Regions from separate parts of the Veillonella sp. S13054-11 genome, predicted to be linked through region 1. Evidence: riboswitches for the same ligand, from Rfam matches in the RefSeq annotation. Region 1 holds a riboswitch; the other holds the start of a gene.
The links. A riboswitch is a leader RNA that binds a small molecule or an ion and turns the genes downstream of it on or off. The one in region 1 is predicted to bind thiamine pyrophosphate.
Positions count from the first base shown of each region.

Region 2: linked by a shared signal. The riboswitch ahead of cytX (putative hydroxymethylpyrimidine transporter CytX) and the one ahead of thiC (phosphomethylpyrimidine synthase ThiC) in region 1 are both predicted to bind thiamine pyrophosphate.

Region 1 covers NZ_PPCY01000007.1:25,421-33,582, forward strand. Annotated here, with positions in the region: gene thiE (thiamine phosphate synthase) at 10-657, opposite strand; gene thiF (sulfur carrier protein ThiS adenylyltransferase ThiF) at 658-1,296, opposite strand; gene thiH (2-iminoacetate synthase ThiH) at 1,309-2,409, opposite strand; gene VPHSUH08_RS07180 (thiazole synthase) at 2,419-3,189, opposite strand; gene thiS (sulfur carrier protein ThiS) at 3,191-3,388, opposite strand; gene thiC (phosphomethylpyrimidine synthase ThiC) at 3,412-4,716, opposite strand; TPP riboswitch at 4,795-4,902, opposite strand; gene VPHSUH08_RS07195 (ATP-dependent Clp protease ATP-binding subunit) at 4,980-7,133, opposite strand; gene VPHSUH08_RS07200 (type I restriction enzyme HsdR N-terminal domain-containing protein) at 7,408-8,162, opposite strand, start outside.
Region 2 covers NZ_PPCY01000004.1:294,245-302,406, forward strand. Annotated here, with positions in the region: gene modB (molybdate ABC transporter permease subunit) at 1-625, shown strand, start outside; gene VPHSUH08_RS05225 (ATP-binding cassette domain-containing protein) at 634-1,260, shown strand; gene cytX (putative hydroxymethylpyrimidine transporter CytX) at 1,244-2,428, opposite strand; TPP riboswitch at 2,481-2,586, opposite strand; TPP riboswitch at 2,668-2,762, shown strand; gene thiW (energy coupling factor transporter S component ThiW) at 2,827-3,306, shown strand; gene thiD (bifunctional hydroxymethylpyrimidine kinase/phosphomethylpyrimidine kinase) at 3,306-4,139, shown strand; gene thiM (hydroxyethylthiazole kinase) at 4,153-5,673, shown strand; gene rbr (rubrerythrin) at 5,829-6,374, opposite strand; gene VPHSUH08_RS05255 (DUF951 domain-containing protein) at 7,125-7,328, shown strand; gene selD (selenide, water dikinase SelD) at 7,338-8,162, shown strand, end outside.

The DNA of each region.
Region 1 (8,162 bases):
CTCAATTTTTTATCTCACTCTACTATATCCAGTCATAAGCTCATAAACCGTATTTTGTATATTGTCCGACTCTGTTATTTCAGAAACGGCACAAATAAAATCGGGATGCGCTTGCCAAACGGTATCAGCATTTGTAGTTTTAATTCCCCCAATAGCAACAATGGGAGCCTTACTAAACTGCTTTGCCCAATATATATAAGAAATGCCTACAGGATTAGCATTGGGTTTTGTTTGTGTAGAAAAAATAGGCCCTACCCCAATATAATCAATAACACCTATGTATCTGTTTGCCGCTTTTAGGTCAGATATACTATGGGTTGACCAGCCAATCAACATATTAGGCCCTACAATTCGTCTTACCGTATTGGGCGGCAAATCAGCTTGCCCAATATGAACACCATCAGCATGTACAGCCAGCGCAAGATCAACATAATCATCAATAATTAATAGAGCATGATAATTAGAGGTCAATCGTCTCAAAATCATAGCCTCCTGATATCGCAGAATAGGCGTTTTTCCCTTTTCACGATATTGTATAATTCGTATCCCTGCGCTTAGCATATCTTTTACAAGCGGAACTACATCTCGAGTACCACCCGTAATTCCATATATAGGGCAAGCATTCATTACCGCTGTTAGTTTGTCTTTTCTATTCACTTATTTCACCTCATTAAACATGGTGTTCTCTAGTAAAAGTGATAACGCTAGATCCGCCTGTTTTGCAGCAGCAATAGCTACACGAGGTGCATAAGGATACGCATCTTCTACACTGGAATGCTCGTCACCAACAATATATAAATTTTGACCTAGCTTTTTAGTTCGTAACGTATCAGAATTACCTATTCCAGCCAATCCGGATACCATGATTTTAGGTACATCTAGTGAGATTGTAGTTTCTAAAAACATAGATTTAGCTTCCACCGCATCAAAGGCTTCTATCAAAATATCGGCTTTTTTATAGATTTCAGGTATATTCTCGGTTGTCAATTTATCCTTATAAATCTTAACGATAACATTTGAATTAATAGCAGTTAACACATCTTGTAAAGCCTCTACCTTATACTGCCCCACATGACGCGAAAAATAGTATTGCCGATTTAAATTACTTAGCTCTACAATGTCATAATCTGCAATAATTAGATTTCGAATACCACTACGGACAAGATTAACAGCACAATTGGATCCCAATCCGCCAGCACCTAAAACGCCTACTACTGAATTCTGCAATTTACGAAACTCCTCAGGGCTATAGAAGTGGGATATAGCCGTTTCAAATTCGTTATTCATATGAGCCATACATATATCTCCTCATAGTGCCTGCCAATCTTTATAAATGGGTTGATACCCATTATTTTCGAGCATTGCAGCCATTTCACTTACGCTGCGATTGTCACTAATTGTAAATTGACTAGAATCATCTTGTTTTGTATGTCCCCCTACAGAGGTTGTTACGCCAGCTGAAACTTTTGTAATCCCCAGTCTCACCAGATTGTCACGCATATACTTGCTTTCACGAGAGGAAAGCGTAATTCCCACACGGGGAAACAAAAGACGCAAAGCCAAAATATATTGAACCAATGCCGTATCATCTACAGGATGTTTTGGTGAATAACCTACTGCACAAGGTCGAATTCTTGGAACGGAAACAGATAATTCTACATCTGGATAATGTTGCATAAGGTAATTAAGATGTAACATCGTCTTGTATGCCTCTCGACGCCATTCATCAAGGCCCATTAAAGCACCAATATTGACCACTCTAAATCCAGCCTGGCAAGCCAACTCAGGCGTATCAATCCGCTTTGCAAAATCACTCTTAGGTCCAAATGGATGTAATTGCGCATACAACGTAGGATTATATGTCTCTTGGAACATCGTCATTCCATCCGCTCCAACTGCAACTAATCCTCTATATTCCGCCAGCGTAAGCGAATACACCTCTACACTAACGCTACTAAAAATAGAAACCAATTTTTCTACGGCAGCCTGTATATACGACGGTGGACTACAAGATTTAGATTCACCGGTTAACACTAAAACTTGCTCTAATCCCGTTTCAGCGATTGCTTTCGACTCAAGCTCGATATCAGCTAAACTTAGCTTTTCACGGGCAATTCCACCATGATGACTATATCCACAATACACACAACCATTGTCGCAATAGTTTGAAATGTACATAGGCGTGAACAGCTGTATGGTATAACCAAATTGCTGTACCGTCCGTTCATGAGCCATCTGGGCCATATCTTCTAAATACAGCAGGGCTTGAGGTGATAATAGAATAAGTGCATCATCAATAGCTAACTTAGGTTTAGAGAGTGTTGAAAGTATTTCATCATCAGTTACTGCGCCTAATATGTCAGCTATATCTTCGTCGGAAACTCTTGAAAGTACATCTAAAAATGACATATCATCACCCTACTTTCGCAAGAAACCAGTTAACGGTGAAGATGCATTACCTACAGACTTCTTAGGTGCACATTTTGCAAGATATGCCTTGCGACCAGCCTCTACAGCATGATAAAAAGCCTGTGCCATGCCTACTGGGTCCGAACTCGTAGCAATAGCCGTATTAACAAGAACAGCACTAGCCCCCATTTCCATAGCTATTGTTGCATCAGAAGGACGTCCTATCCCTGCATCAACAATAATAGGCACATCAATAGAGTTGATTAAAATCTCTATCAATCCTTTTGCTTCAAGTCCACGATTACTACCAATAGGCGAAGCGAGAGGCATAACACAATTAGCACCAGCATCTACTAGTCGCTTTGCATCCATCAAATTAGGACTCATATAAGGAAAGACTATAAACCCTTCCTTTGCCAACACCTCGGTGGCTTTAATAGTCTCTAAATTATCGGGCATCAAATACATCTGGTCTTGAATGACTTCAATCTTAATCAAATTACCACAGCCTAATGCTTTTGCCATACGTGCAATGCGTATAGCCTCGTCTGCATTTCTAGCACCCGATGTATTCGGTAATAAATGCATTCTATCGGGGATATAGTTTATTATATCCTCCTCGCTTTGTGTTGTACCTACTCGCCTAAGAGCAACTGTCACAATATCTGATTGTGATGCTACTAATGCATCATGCATCAAATTATAGGATGCATATTTCCCTGTCCCCACTAACAAGCGACTAGAAAATGTTGTATTACCTACAGTAAATGAATCCAACATATCAACCACCTCCTACAAAGCTAACGATTTCTAATCTATCAGCAGCCGTTAATTTAGTGGTTGTATACGTTTCCTTACTAAGAATCTCGCCATTAAGCTCAACTACAAAGTGTTTACCGGCATACCCTAATTCATTAAGAACCAAATGAAGTTGCTCGTTTGAAACCTGCTTTGGCTCTCCATTAACAATTAAATCCATAGTGACCTCCCATATGAAAAAGCTTATAAAATATCAATATATTCTTCTTGTAAAGCTTTATTCATACTGCGTACAGCACAAAACTTGCCACACATCGAACAGGTTTCACCATGATCTTCCTCCGGTGCTCTACTTTCACGAATAGAACGAGCCCGTTCCGAATCAAGGGCACAAGCATATTGTGACTCCCAATCGAGAACTTGACGTGCCTTAGCCATAGTGTCATCTATATCTCTTGCATTAGGAATACCACGAGCAATATCTGCAGCATGCGCCGCTATTTTGAAAGCCATAATTCCGTCTTTTACATCATCTGCATTTGGTAAGGCTAAATGTTCCGCTGGTGTAACGTAGCATAAGAAGGACGCACCATGCATACCCGCTACAGCGCCACCAATAGCAGCCGTAATATGGTCATAGCCTGGAGCAATATCTGTGACGAGCGGTCCCAATACATAGAATGGCGCTCCATCACATAAAGATTCTTGAACTTCCATATTCATTTGTATTTGATGTAAAGGTACATGCCCAGGTCCTTCAATCATAGCTTGTACACCATATTGTTTCGCTCGTTTTGCCAATTCACCAAGCCTTACAAGCTCTTCAATTTGGCACACATCAGTTGCATCCGCCAAGCAACCTGGACGACAAGCATCACCTAAAGACAACGTAACATCATATTCTTTGCAAATCTTTAAGATTTCATCAAAGTATTCGTAGAATGGATTTTCATGACCTGTCATGCTCATCCACGCAAATACCAAACTGCCTCCGCGACTAACAATATTAAGCAACCGTTTATGATTCTTGATTTGATCTATTGTTTTTCTCGTAATACCACTGTGGATAGTAATAAAATCTACACCATCTTGAGCGTGTAATCGGATAGTGTCCAAGAAGTCTTGAGCCGTTAATTCACCCAAATCTTTTTGATGATGAATAACACTATCATAGATAGGCACCGTACCAATCATTACTGGCGATGTCTCGATTAATTTACGTCTAAAAATACGAGTATCACCATGAGTTGAAAGGTCCATGATCGACTCTGCTCCAAGTCGAATGGCTCGATTAACCTTTTCAATTTCACTATCATAATCAGTAACGTCTTTCGATGTACCTAAATTAACATTAACTTTCGTTCTAAGACGCTTACCAATCCCCTCTGGCGAAATGCTAGTATGTTGCTTGTTACAAGGAATAACAACCTTTCCTGCTGCCACTAGTGAACGTAATACGTCTTCATCCATACATTCTTTTTCCGCGACAACTTTCATTTCCTTCGTAACTACACCAGCCACAGCCGATTCCAATTGTGTCATAAACATTTTTACATCCTCCTATATAAAAGACATATATAGTTAGGTATGCAAAAACGGGTATCGAACAAAATGATCGATACCCGTATTAAGTATTAGCGTGCTTCCTACGCGGGCATGATCCCGATCAGGTATAAAGGTCAGGTGCTCGCAGCCCTTTCTCAGCCTATATAATAGGCTCCCTTGCATACTCACTATATAATTATGCTATTAATATTACTACTTTATTCAGATTTGTCAAATGATTATTCCGACACTTATACGTCTATTGTTTATTTCTCAGCCTTATCTTGGTCTTTACTATCATCGAAATCTGCTTTTTCAGAGATTGCAATGTGTCCATCCTTAACATCAGCAAGCAAGTGTTTTACATCGATATTATCCAAGTAGAAATCTGTTACATTATCTCGGATTTCAGATTCCACAACACGGCGTAACGGACGAGCGCCCATAGTTTTATCATACCCTTGTTCCATCAACAATTCTTTAGCTGCATCAGTTACATCAAGAGTAATGTCTTTCTTAGCCAAAGTCTTATTAACTTGATCGAGCATTAAATCTACGATTTTTTTCAAATCTTCTTTGCTTAATTGATTGAACTCGATAACTGCGTTGAAACGGTTCAAGAACTCTGGACGGAAGAATGGCGCGATGCGTTCCATTACATCTACTTTATTTTCATCATCACTGTCATTACCATAACCGAAACCTGCATTGGATGTAGCGATGATAACAGTATTTTTAAAGTTTACTGTGTTACCTTGACCATCTGTTAAGCGACCATCGTCCAATACTTGTAAAAGTAATGTAATAACTTGAGGGTCTGCTTTTTCGATTTCATCGAATAATACGATGGAATAAGGATTACGACGTACGCGTTCAGTCAATGTATTAGAGTTATCTTCATAACCAACATAACCAGCTGTAGCGCCGATTAATTTAGATACGGCTGTGCGATCACTATATTCGGACATATCCAAGCGAATGATTGCATCTTTGTTACCAAACATATCTAAAGCTAATTGTTTAGCTAATTCTGTTTTACCTACGCCAGTAGGACCTACGAATAAGAAGCTACCGATTGGACGGTTACCTTCGTCAAAGCCTGCACGGTTACGACGAATTGCTTTAGATACAGCTTCTACTGCTTTATCTTGACCAATTACATGAGCTTCTAAACGAGATTTCATGTCTTTCAAGCGTTCGATATCGGATGCTCCCATTTGAGATACAGGGATACCTGTCATTCTTTCAACGGCTTCTGCTACATCGTTAACCTTAGCCACTACCTTTTGATTTTCTGTATGGTTATCAAGCTCTGCTTGTAACTTTTGAATACGCATTTTTTCATTAATCGCAGATTCATAGTCTTCTTTTTGAGCATATTCCTCTTGTTTTGCTTTAGCATCTGCAATATCGGCTTCCAATGTTTTAATATCTGTTACAGGATGTTGAGATGCCAAGTGAGCTGCTGTTACATCGATTAAGTCGATAGCTTTATCAGGCAAGCTACGTTGTGGAATATATTGTACGGAATAATCTACAGCTGCTTTCAACACCGCATCTGGCAATTCAATATTATGATGCGCTTCGTACAATGGACGAATGCCTTGTAAGATTTTGAAAGTATCCTCTGCAGATGGCGCATTTACCTTGACTTCATTAAAACGACGAGCGAGAGCCGCGTTTTTCATGATTGTATTACGGTATTCATCTTGTGTTGTAGCACCAATAACAGTCATTTCACCACGAGACAAAGCAGGTTTTAAGATATCTGCCAAGCCTTTGGACCCTTGACCATCACCTGTGGAACCAGCACCCAAAATTTGGTGAATTTCATCGAAGAACAAAATAATATTGCCAGCGGCTTTTACCTCTTTAATAAGGTTTTGAATATTTTCTTCGAAAGAACCACGGTATTGAGTACCAGCTTCCAATCCGGAAATATCAATGGAAATGATTTCTTTATTTTTAATAGCTGCTGGAACATCACCATTTACAATAGCTTGTGCCAAGCCTTCTACTACTGCAGTTTTACCAACACCAGCATCACCTACAAGTACAGGATTATTTTTAGTACGACGTGCTAAGATTTCTGCTGTTTCTTGGATTTCTTTATTACGACCAATTACAGGATCAAGTTTACCATCACGAGCTTGTTGAGTTAAGTTTGTCCCCAAACGAGCAAGGATACCATCTTGTTTAATTTTACCTTGTTGCGCAGCTTGAGCAGCTTGCATTTCTTCATTAGATGGTAATCGACCAGTTTGACGATAAAACGCAAATTCTTCTGGAGTTACTTCGCGACCATTAATCTTATAACTACGTCGTTCTGTGGAATAACCACCCATATTACCCATCAATTGATTAAACAAATCATTCATGCTAGAAAATTCATTACCAAAGTTGTTAAAGTTGTTGTTCATATATTTTACCCCCTCATACATCATAGAGTTTAACTATTTGACTAATACTATTTTTACTGGGTTTATTTACCCTACGACATTATAATAACCCTTAAAAGTCAAAAAGTCAATATGTCAAAGTGTATTTTTTGACTTTTATTTTGACCAATTCGATTTATGAGGAAAGAATGTAGATAAATACTGGATTTATAGGGCGCAATTAAAATTAAACTTTTGAGTGATTTATTATAAATGCAAAAAAGACCATTCGTCGAATGGTCTTTTATTAACAATATTACTTTGATTTTTTATATTCTGCTCTAAATCCATCACGAAGTACTGCATAACGTAGTAAATTCCTTATAAATGATTGTACATTAGGATCGCTCCACTCTAATAAACGAGAATTATTTAAACATCCAAGAAATATTTCATCACCATGAACAAGCTCAGGCGCCCGCTCCTTAATATATGCAATAACATCTGCTCTTTTAGCTGCGCCCCCTTTACCTCTTGTTAAAGAACCGTTATGTACTATATCTACTATATTAGTAATCGGATTATATCGACAATACCGATCTAAATTTAATTGAAGGGAATGATGCCGCGATTCTTTATTAGCTATAGATATATTAAGTTGAGTAGAGCCACTTCTATTCCCCCAGTGTGGATCATTTTCAGTATGTATAGTTCCACAAATACTAATACCAAGCACTTCATCTTTATTCATATGGTCTTTTGCAATAAATAAGCGAGACCAAACCTGATAATTGCCACCGCCACTATTACCAAAGTGTGGCATACTTACATAGCAATCCTCTGTTACACCTATATTTTTTAATACATCATTCTTTTTAATTTCCTTATGCAAAATTAAATTAATTAGGTTTAAAGCAACCCCTCTGATATATTTAGGCGTATATTCACTAATATCCCCATGCTCTGCAAATGCCTCTTGAAACTCATCAGACATAAGTTCTTCATATTTATATGCCTCAAAGGGTTCTGGCTCGACAAAAGAAATTTCTTTTATTAAAAGCTCCTCTAATA
Region 2 (8,162 bases), on a different contig from region 1:
TATCATAGTGATTGTAAGTGGTTTAGCCGCATGTTATTGGATGAATCGCTGTAAATGGAGTGGCATGGCTATTATTGATGCACTTATTACCTTGCCGCTTGTATTGCCACCAGTTGTTGTTGGCTTTGCTCTTCTCATGGTGTTTACGCCAGGCTATGCCTTTGGTGCATGGCTTGAGACGCATGGTATGAGCGTTGTGTTTGCCGCATCTGGTGCGGTGGTAGCATCTTCAGTTATTGCGTTTCCATTATTTTATCAGACGGTGCGTTCTACATTACAATCTGTCGATCATAATATGGAGGACGTAGCGCGCACATTGGGTGCTTCAGAGTTACGTATCTTTTTTACTATTTCTGTACCACTCGCTTGGAAAGGCATTTTGACGGGCAGTATTTTAGCATTTTGTCGAGCTATGGGCGAGTTCGGTGCCACAATCTTGATTGCCGGTAATATTCCAAAGGTAACACGTACCATGCCATTAGCTATTTACTCCTATGTAGAGGCAGGGCAGTACATGGATGCCTTTGAATTAGTTATTTATATTTGTGTGCTCACATTGGCATTGTTGAGTGGGATTCACCTCATCACAAAGGGGTCCTTGTTCCGCCATATTGATAATAATTAGGAGGTCCGATGATTACATTTTCCTTTACTGTAGCGAGACCTTCTGTGACTGTGAAAGCCGATGGTGTACTTCCTTCTGGTATCACAGTATTAACAGGCCAATCCGGCAGTGGTAAAAGTACTTTCATTAAGTGCATTGCAGGGCTTGTGAAACCGACTACAGGTAGCATTCAATATAATGAAACTATATGGGTTGATCGCGACAAAAAAATCTGGGTACCTGCTCAAGAACGTCAAGTTGGCTATATGCCACAAGGTAATATCGTATTTCCACATTTATCGGTGGAACATAATATTACCTATAGTAAACGAGGCACGTCAGAGATGTGTGACAGCTTATTAAAACGCTTAGGCCTTGAGAAATATCGTAAAACGAAAGCAGGTAGCTTGTCTGGTGGTGAGCAGCAACGCGTTGCATTGGGGCGTGCTCTTTACTCTAAACCAACCATCTTGCTTCTTGATGAACCATTATCTGCACTAGACTGGAATTTACGTAAGCATGTTCGAGAGGATCTTGTTTCTATTATTCGCGAATGGGATGTGCCATGTATATGGGTTACCCATGATGAAAGCGAAGCCGAAATGGTTGGAGATCGGCACTGGACTTGTGAAGATGGGCTCATAGTAAGGCGTTAGCAGTTTTGCTTATGAATCCCACGATGGTTGTTACGATAAATGCTATTGCAAAGGCTGGTAATGTTGCACCTATAGAGCTTTCACTATGCAACATATAATGGTATAAACCTACAGATACAGCCCAAATCAGCCCACGAATTAGATAAGCCGATAGCGTTTGTACTTGCTGGCGGTTGACAAAATAGTCTGCCAATAAGATGGCAATCATTGGCGCAAATACAGAGCCGATAAGGTATAGAAAGTCTGTAATATCGTCCATTGGATATAGGATGGCTGCAATGGTGCCGACAATGGTTACAATAACCGCTATGCCTTTACTAGATGCTCCATTATAGATGGTCGTACTAGATACACCTGCTGAGTAAGCGTCCATAAAGGTCGTAGTTACTGTTGAGAAGATGATGACGATGAGTCCTGCAAGACCGAGGCCCGCGTTCATCATGATGGTAATAATGGAGTCGCCACCGCCAAAGATAGCTGCGCTAAGGCCCAAGGTGTACATGGCGACACTCGTTACGGTGTAGATGGCAGCACTTGTTAGTGATGCGGAGAAAGGGCTTTTGCTTTCACGAGTATAATCACTGATGAGAGGTAGCCAAGACAGTGGCATAGCGATTGATAGCTCAAGGGCTGCTATAAAGCTCATATTGCCATTAGTCATGAAGCTACTGTCACTAGGCCATTGAGAAATCATGTGAACTCCCATGTAGAGTGTGAGGCCTAGTAATAAAACAGATACGATAGCTTGAATATAGCCTGTATTGTGGAGACCGATGAAGAGCCATAAAATGACGAGCGCCCCAATAGCAATAGTCCAAATCATAGGAGATAGGGGCGCCAGCTCTTGTAAGGCAAGCATAGCATCGTAAATCATGATACTAGTCCAACCGATTAGTTGGATCATATTTAAAAAGGCAAAGCCCTTTGCCCCTAAGGGACCAAAGCTAAAGGCTGTCGTGTTCATACTGCCTTGCCGCAAACGGCCACCGATGAGTCCTGCTCCAAAGAGCAGAATACCGCCGATGATATGGCCTAAGATGATGGCATATAGTCCTTGAGTGAGGCCTAAGGGTGCTAGATAGGTACCGGTCATGATCTCCGCTATAGATAGGGCGGCACCAAACCATATCATGGCGAACTGTGGTTGTGTGATGTGTGTATCTTTCATACGTCCTCCTTGCCAGGAAGTCATAGAAAAAGCCGAGCTCACAGGAACTCGGCTATTAATCCTCTATGTTCCCTACGTTGGCATTATCCAAATCAGGTTATGGGTTAAAGCATTAGCTTACTCTCAGCCCACTCTTGTGAGCACCCCATTATGGTTTCATTATACGAGGTGGTGCGGGAACCGTCAATTCTTTTGTTGCATAGATTGTATAATGATGTTATAACTAGAGTATAAATATATATTGCCACTAGGGGTGCTTTTGCTGAGATTGACCATTCAAAACCCTAGACCTGATCCAGATAATACTGGCGTAGGGAAGTGGAGTGAAACATAATACTAAATTATTACGAGACCATTCCATTTGAGGTGGTCTCATTTTTTATTTAGTTGGAGGTATTATGAAAAAACTGATTATTGCTAGTATATGTGTAGCCTTAGGTGTCGTCTTATCAACTACGTCGATTCCCATTGGCCCGGCCCGAATTTTTCCATTTCAACATATGATAAATGTGATCTTAGCCGTTATAGTTGGGGCGAGATTCTCTGTAGGTGCCGCCTTTAGTACCTCTTGCTTACGTAATGTACTAGCGCTAGGTTCTCCCTTAGCCTTTCCAGGCAGTATGATTGGCGCTTGGTTATCTGCGTATCTATATAAGAAATACAATGCCATCTGGGCGGCAGCTCTTGGCGAAATCATAGGTACAGGGCTTATTGGTGCTCTTGTAAGTTATCCAATTGCTAACTTCCTACTAGGTAAACCGTTGGCGTTGTTGACTTTGATTACATCCTTCTCCATGAGCTCTGTTGCAGGTGCTTGTATTGGCTTCGTGGTATTACAAATCTTATCTCGTCGTAATTTGTTACACAAGGAGGCATAATGAAACTACATACTGCATTGACAATTGCCGGTACTGACCCTAGTGGTGGCGCTGGCATTATGGCCGATCTAAAATCATTCCAAAGCCGCCATGTATATGGTATGGCAGTGGTTACCTCCGTAGTAGCCCAAAATACAACAGGGGTTCACCACGTAGAACACCTATCGCTAGAAAGCATAGAAAAACAGTTACACGATGTATATTCAGATATTCTTCCTCAAGCCGTTAAGACGGGTATGATTGCTTTGCCGGAGATGATGGATCTCATCTATCCGTATGTGAGTAAGAACATTCCTTATGTGATGGATCCAGTTATGATTGCCACTAGCGGCGATCGACTTGTATCGGATGAGGCCGTCGATTTCTTAAAATCTAAACTCATTCCGGTCGCCACAGTCATTACACCTAATCGTAGCGAGGCAGAGGTGTTAGCGGATATGTCTATTACTTGTGAAAGTGACATCACAACGGCAGCTAAGCGTATTTTACATGAATTAGGACCTCGAGTGGTTATTATAAAAGGCGGCCATATTGGAGATGATGCAACGGATTATGCTTTCACCAAAGATGGAGATGTGCGTACGTGGACAAGTTCTAAATATGATACTGTTCATACTCACGGTACGGGCTGCACCTTCTCAGCAGTTATTACGGCAGAACTCGCTAAAGGACGTGATGTAATGGATGCTATTGGTATTGCAAAGGACTATATCGCTCTAGCTATTAAACATAACCCCGCCCTTGGTCATGGCTGTGGGCCTGTTAATCATATGGCTTATGGGTTATTGGTAAATGGCCCTCAAACGATGGATGAACTTTTGAAAAATGACTAGAGGAGATAGTTATATGACCTACAACAATCCAAATATAAATGGTTCAAATTGGTCCGAACTGAATATATTAGAGACTCTACGCAAAAAAAATCCTCTTGTTATTTGTATTACCAATGATGTGGTGCGGCCCTTTACGGCTAACGGTTTGCTAGCCATCGGTACATCACCCGTAATGAGTGAGTGCAGCGAAGACTTAAAAGACCTTATCGTTCATGCTGCGGCTCTACTCATTAACATTGGGACCGTTACACCAGATAAGGTTACCTATTACAAAGAGGCTGTTAAATTAGCGAAGGCTCATGAGGTACCTATTGTGCTAGACCCTGTGGGCTGTCACGCTGGGGCTTATCGATTATCTGTTGTTTTAGACTTGATTAAAACCGATGCTATTTCGTTGCTACGAGGAAACCAAAGTGAAATTAAAGCCATCTATGATGCTCTTAATACAAATCATAAGATTGACAGTTCTCTCTCTGGTAAGGGCGTAGATGGGGCACAAGTTGAGGATAGCGCAATTATAACGTATTGTCTTGCACGCCAAATTAATTGTCCTGTTGTCGCAACGGGCGAAGAGGACTACGTTTCTGATGGAACTCGTGTATTTGCAGTTCCTCATGGTCATCCAATCATGACAGCGGTAACAGGGACCGGCTGTCTATTAGGGGCTGTCTTAGCTGCATTCTTTAGTTCCTATTATCCATTCATGCATAACATGTCTATCGGTGAGTTTCTTGCGTATGCACTGGCTTACTATGGACTTGCTGGTGAAAGTGCGGTTAAGGTGAGCGGTGTAAAACCTGGCAGCTTTAGTGTGGCATTTATGGATGCCTTATATGAATTCGATGATGCGATGCTTTTATCTGGAAACAGAATACGCTCCGTAGTTGTACCCGAACAATTAAAGGTATATTTTATTAGTGGCACACAGGATGTAGGATTTAATGAAAGACATTTACTGGACACTGTTGAAGCTGCTTGTCGGGGTGGCGTGACATGCTTTCAGTTTAGAGAGAAGGGCACAGGAACATTAGAAGGGCAACAGAAACTAGAATTAGCCCAGCAGTTAAAAGAAATCTGTGCCATGTATAATGTACTTTACATTATTAATGACGATGTAGACTTAGCGGTGGCAGTTAATGCTGATGGTGTTCACGTAGGACAAGAAGATATGCGTTTAGAAGACGTTCGCAATCTTGTAGGGAATAAGGTCGTTGGTATATCCATTCACTCTGTGGAGGAACTTCATAAGACTGATGTAGTGTATGCAGATTGTGTCGGTGTAGGCCCTATGTATGCCACAAGTAGCAAACCTGATGCTCAAGAGCCATGCGGACCAGATCGTATTACTGAGTTACGAGCAGAAGGTCTAACATTACCGTGCGTTGGTATTGGGGGTATTACCTTAGATAACGCAAAGCCTGTTTTGCAAGCAGGTGCCAGTGGAGTAGCCGTAATATCTGCTATTGCTCATGCAGATAATCCATATGAAGCAGCAGAAGAATTTAAAAATTTAGTAGATAAAATAAAAATCTAGCAAAAGAATGCAAAAAAAGACGATGACAAATGTCATCGTCTTTTTGTTAAGGAAGTTGTCAGTACTTACTGTAAGTTTAGATTGTACTTACAGGTATAGTTTTATTAAAATCTGTACTTACAGGTTGTTAATCTAGTTAGTGTCGTACTTACAGATTAGATGGATTCAACGAAACGGTGGAAGAAAGCTTGTGGGTGTGCACATACAGGGCAAACTTTTGGAGCTTCTTCACCAACGTGTACGTAACCGCAGTTAGCACAGATCCAAGCTACTGGTTCGTCATTGTGGAATACTTTGTTACCGGATACTTGAGCTGCTAATGCAAGGTAACGAGCTTCATGACGAGCTTCAATTTTACCAACTTCGCGCATTTGGAAAGCGATTTTAGCAAAGCCTTCTTTTTCAGCTTCGTCAGCGAATTCTTTGTACATTGTAGTATGTTCGTAGTTTTCACCAGCTGCTGCATCGCGAAGGTTAGCTTCGATATCAGCGGAAATATCGCCACCATGAAGAGCTTTGAACCACAATTTAGCATGTGCAGATTCGTTGTGAGCTGTTTCTTCGAAATAGTCAGCGATTTCGTTCATGCCAGCTTTACGAGCTGCACTAGCGTAGAATGTATATTTTTGGAATGCTTGGGATTCGCCAGCAAATGCTGCTTGAAGATTTTTTTCAGTGTTAGAACCTTTTAATTCTGCCATTTTAATACTCCTTTGTACTTACGATAATTTTCAAAATTGTTACTTAACGTATATATTCATAACCACTTGGTTGTGAATGCAATGGAATAGAATACTTATTCTATCAATTTCGAGGGCGACTTCGCCTTAGTAAGAAAACTTATTCTTAGATCAAATAGACACTTGCCTAACTCTTAAAATAGTACTTACTTATTTGTGTATTTCGGCACTTGCCGTCTTAACAGTTTTATATACAATGTGTTATCCGTATACTTAACGAATAATCATTGTTGACTATATTGTAACATACTAAATGAGAAATGCAAGTCTTTTTGTAAAATTTATTTCGAAAATTTTCTAAATGATAAATATTATCAATGTAGTAAAAATGCGGATTTATAAAGATTGAATAGTATGGGATTTATAAAAAATCTCTATTTTGATATTGAGAATGATAACTAAATGAAAAATCATTATTGTTTAGTTATTAATGTTAATTTCTTTAGATGCACTAATATTTCCCTATAAAATATAATGATTAAGCTAAACATTTTTGTGATCTTTTGGTGATTATATAATACTATTTTTCTTGTGTTATGGTTTTAATTATAAGAACAGCAGACATATCAAATCTGTACATTATATATTTAGGGCGAACATTTTATGGTTATATAATAGACGATTGAACTATAGAATCAGTATATATTTATAGAACCAACTATTTTATGTATAATAAATATATAAATATTGACAGAAGTTAAAGGAGGCGCCATGGCATTTGTTAGATATTACGTAGGCGATGTAGTGAAGATGAAAAAATCACATCCTTGTGGCAGTGACGAGTGGGAAGTTAAGCGAATCGGCATAGACTTTCTCATCGTATGTAATGGCTGTGGTCATCAACTCTTGATGCCGCGCCCTAAATTTGAAAAGGCTGTTAAGAAAATCATCTCTCGATTGCCGGAAAATGAGTAAGGAGAAATTATGGTACGACTTACTGATTATGTGACAAGTGGAGGCTGCGCGTGTAAGATTGGGCCTCATATATTAAACCGTGTGCTAAAAGCTGTAACACCCGTTACTAACGAGCATGTTCTCGCAGATATGACTGGTGCTGATGATGCTGGAGTATATCAAATCTCGGATACCTTTGCATTGGTACAAACCTTAGATTTTTTTACACCTATGGTTAATGATCCTGGTTTATTTGGTAAAATTGCAGCTGCCAATGCATTAAGCGATGTATATGCTATGGGTGGAACTCCTTTAACAGCGATGAATATCGTAGGCTTTCCGGTTCCTCTCGTCGAGCAAGGTGTTTTGACGGATGTGTTAAATGGGGCTGGTTCGATTGTAGCCGAGGCTGGTGCAGCCATCGTAGGTGGACACAGCATTGAAAATAAGGAACCTATCTTTGGGATGTCTGTGACTGGTCAAGTAAATCCCCATCAGATTTGGAAAAATAAAGGTGCTCAAGTAGGGGACGTGTTGGTGCTAACAAAACGCATTGGTACAGGTATTATGAATAATGCGTTGAAAGCAGATTTATTCCCTGTAGGCACGGAACAGGCCGTCACTAGTATGAGTACTTTAAATCGTGCAGCGGCTGAGGTGGCACATAACTTTACAGTTCATGCTTGTACAGATGTTACAGGCTTTAGCCTCATGGGACACTCCGTAGAAATGGCGAGTGCTTCTAATGTGACGATTCATATTAAAGTTTACGATATCCCTCTTTTTGATGATGTCATCGAGGCGGCTCAAATGGGGTTAATTCCGGCTGCATCTTATGGTAATCGCAAGGCTATA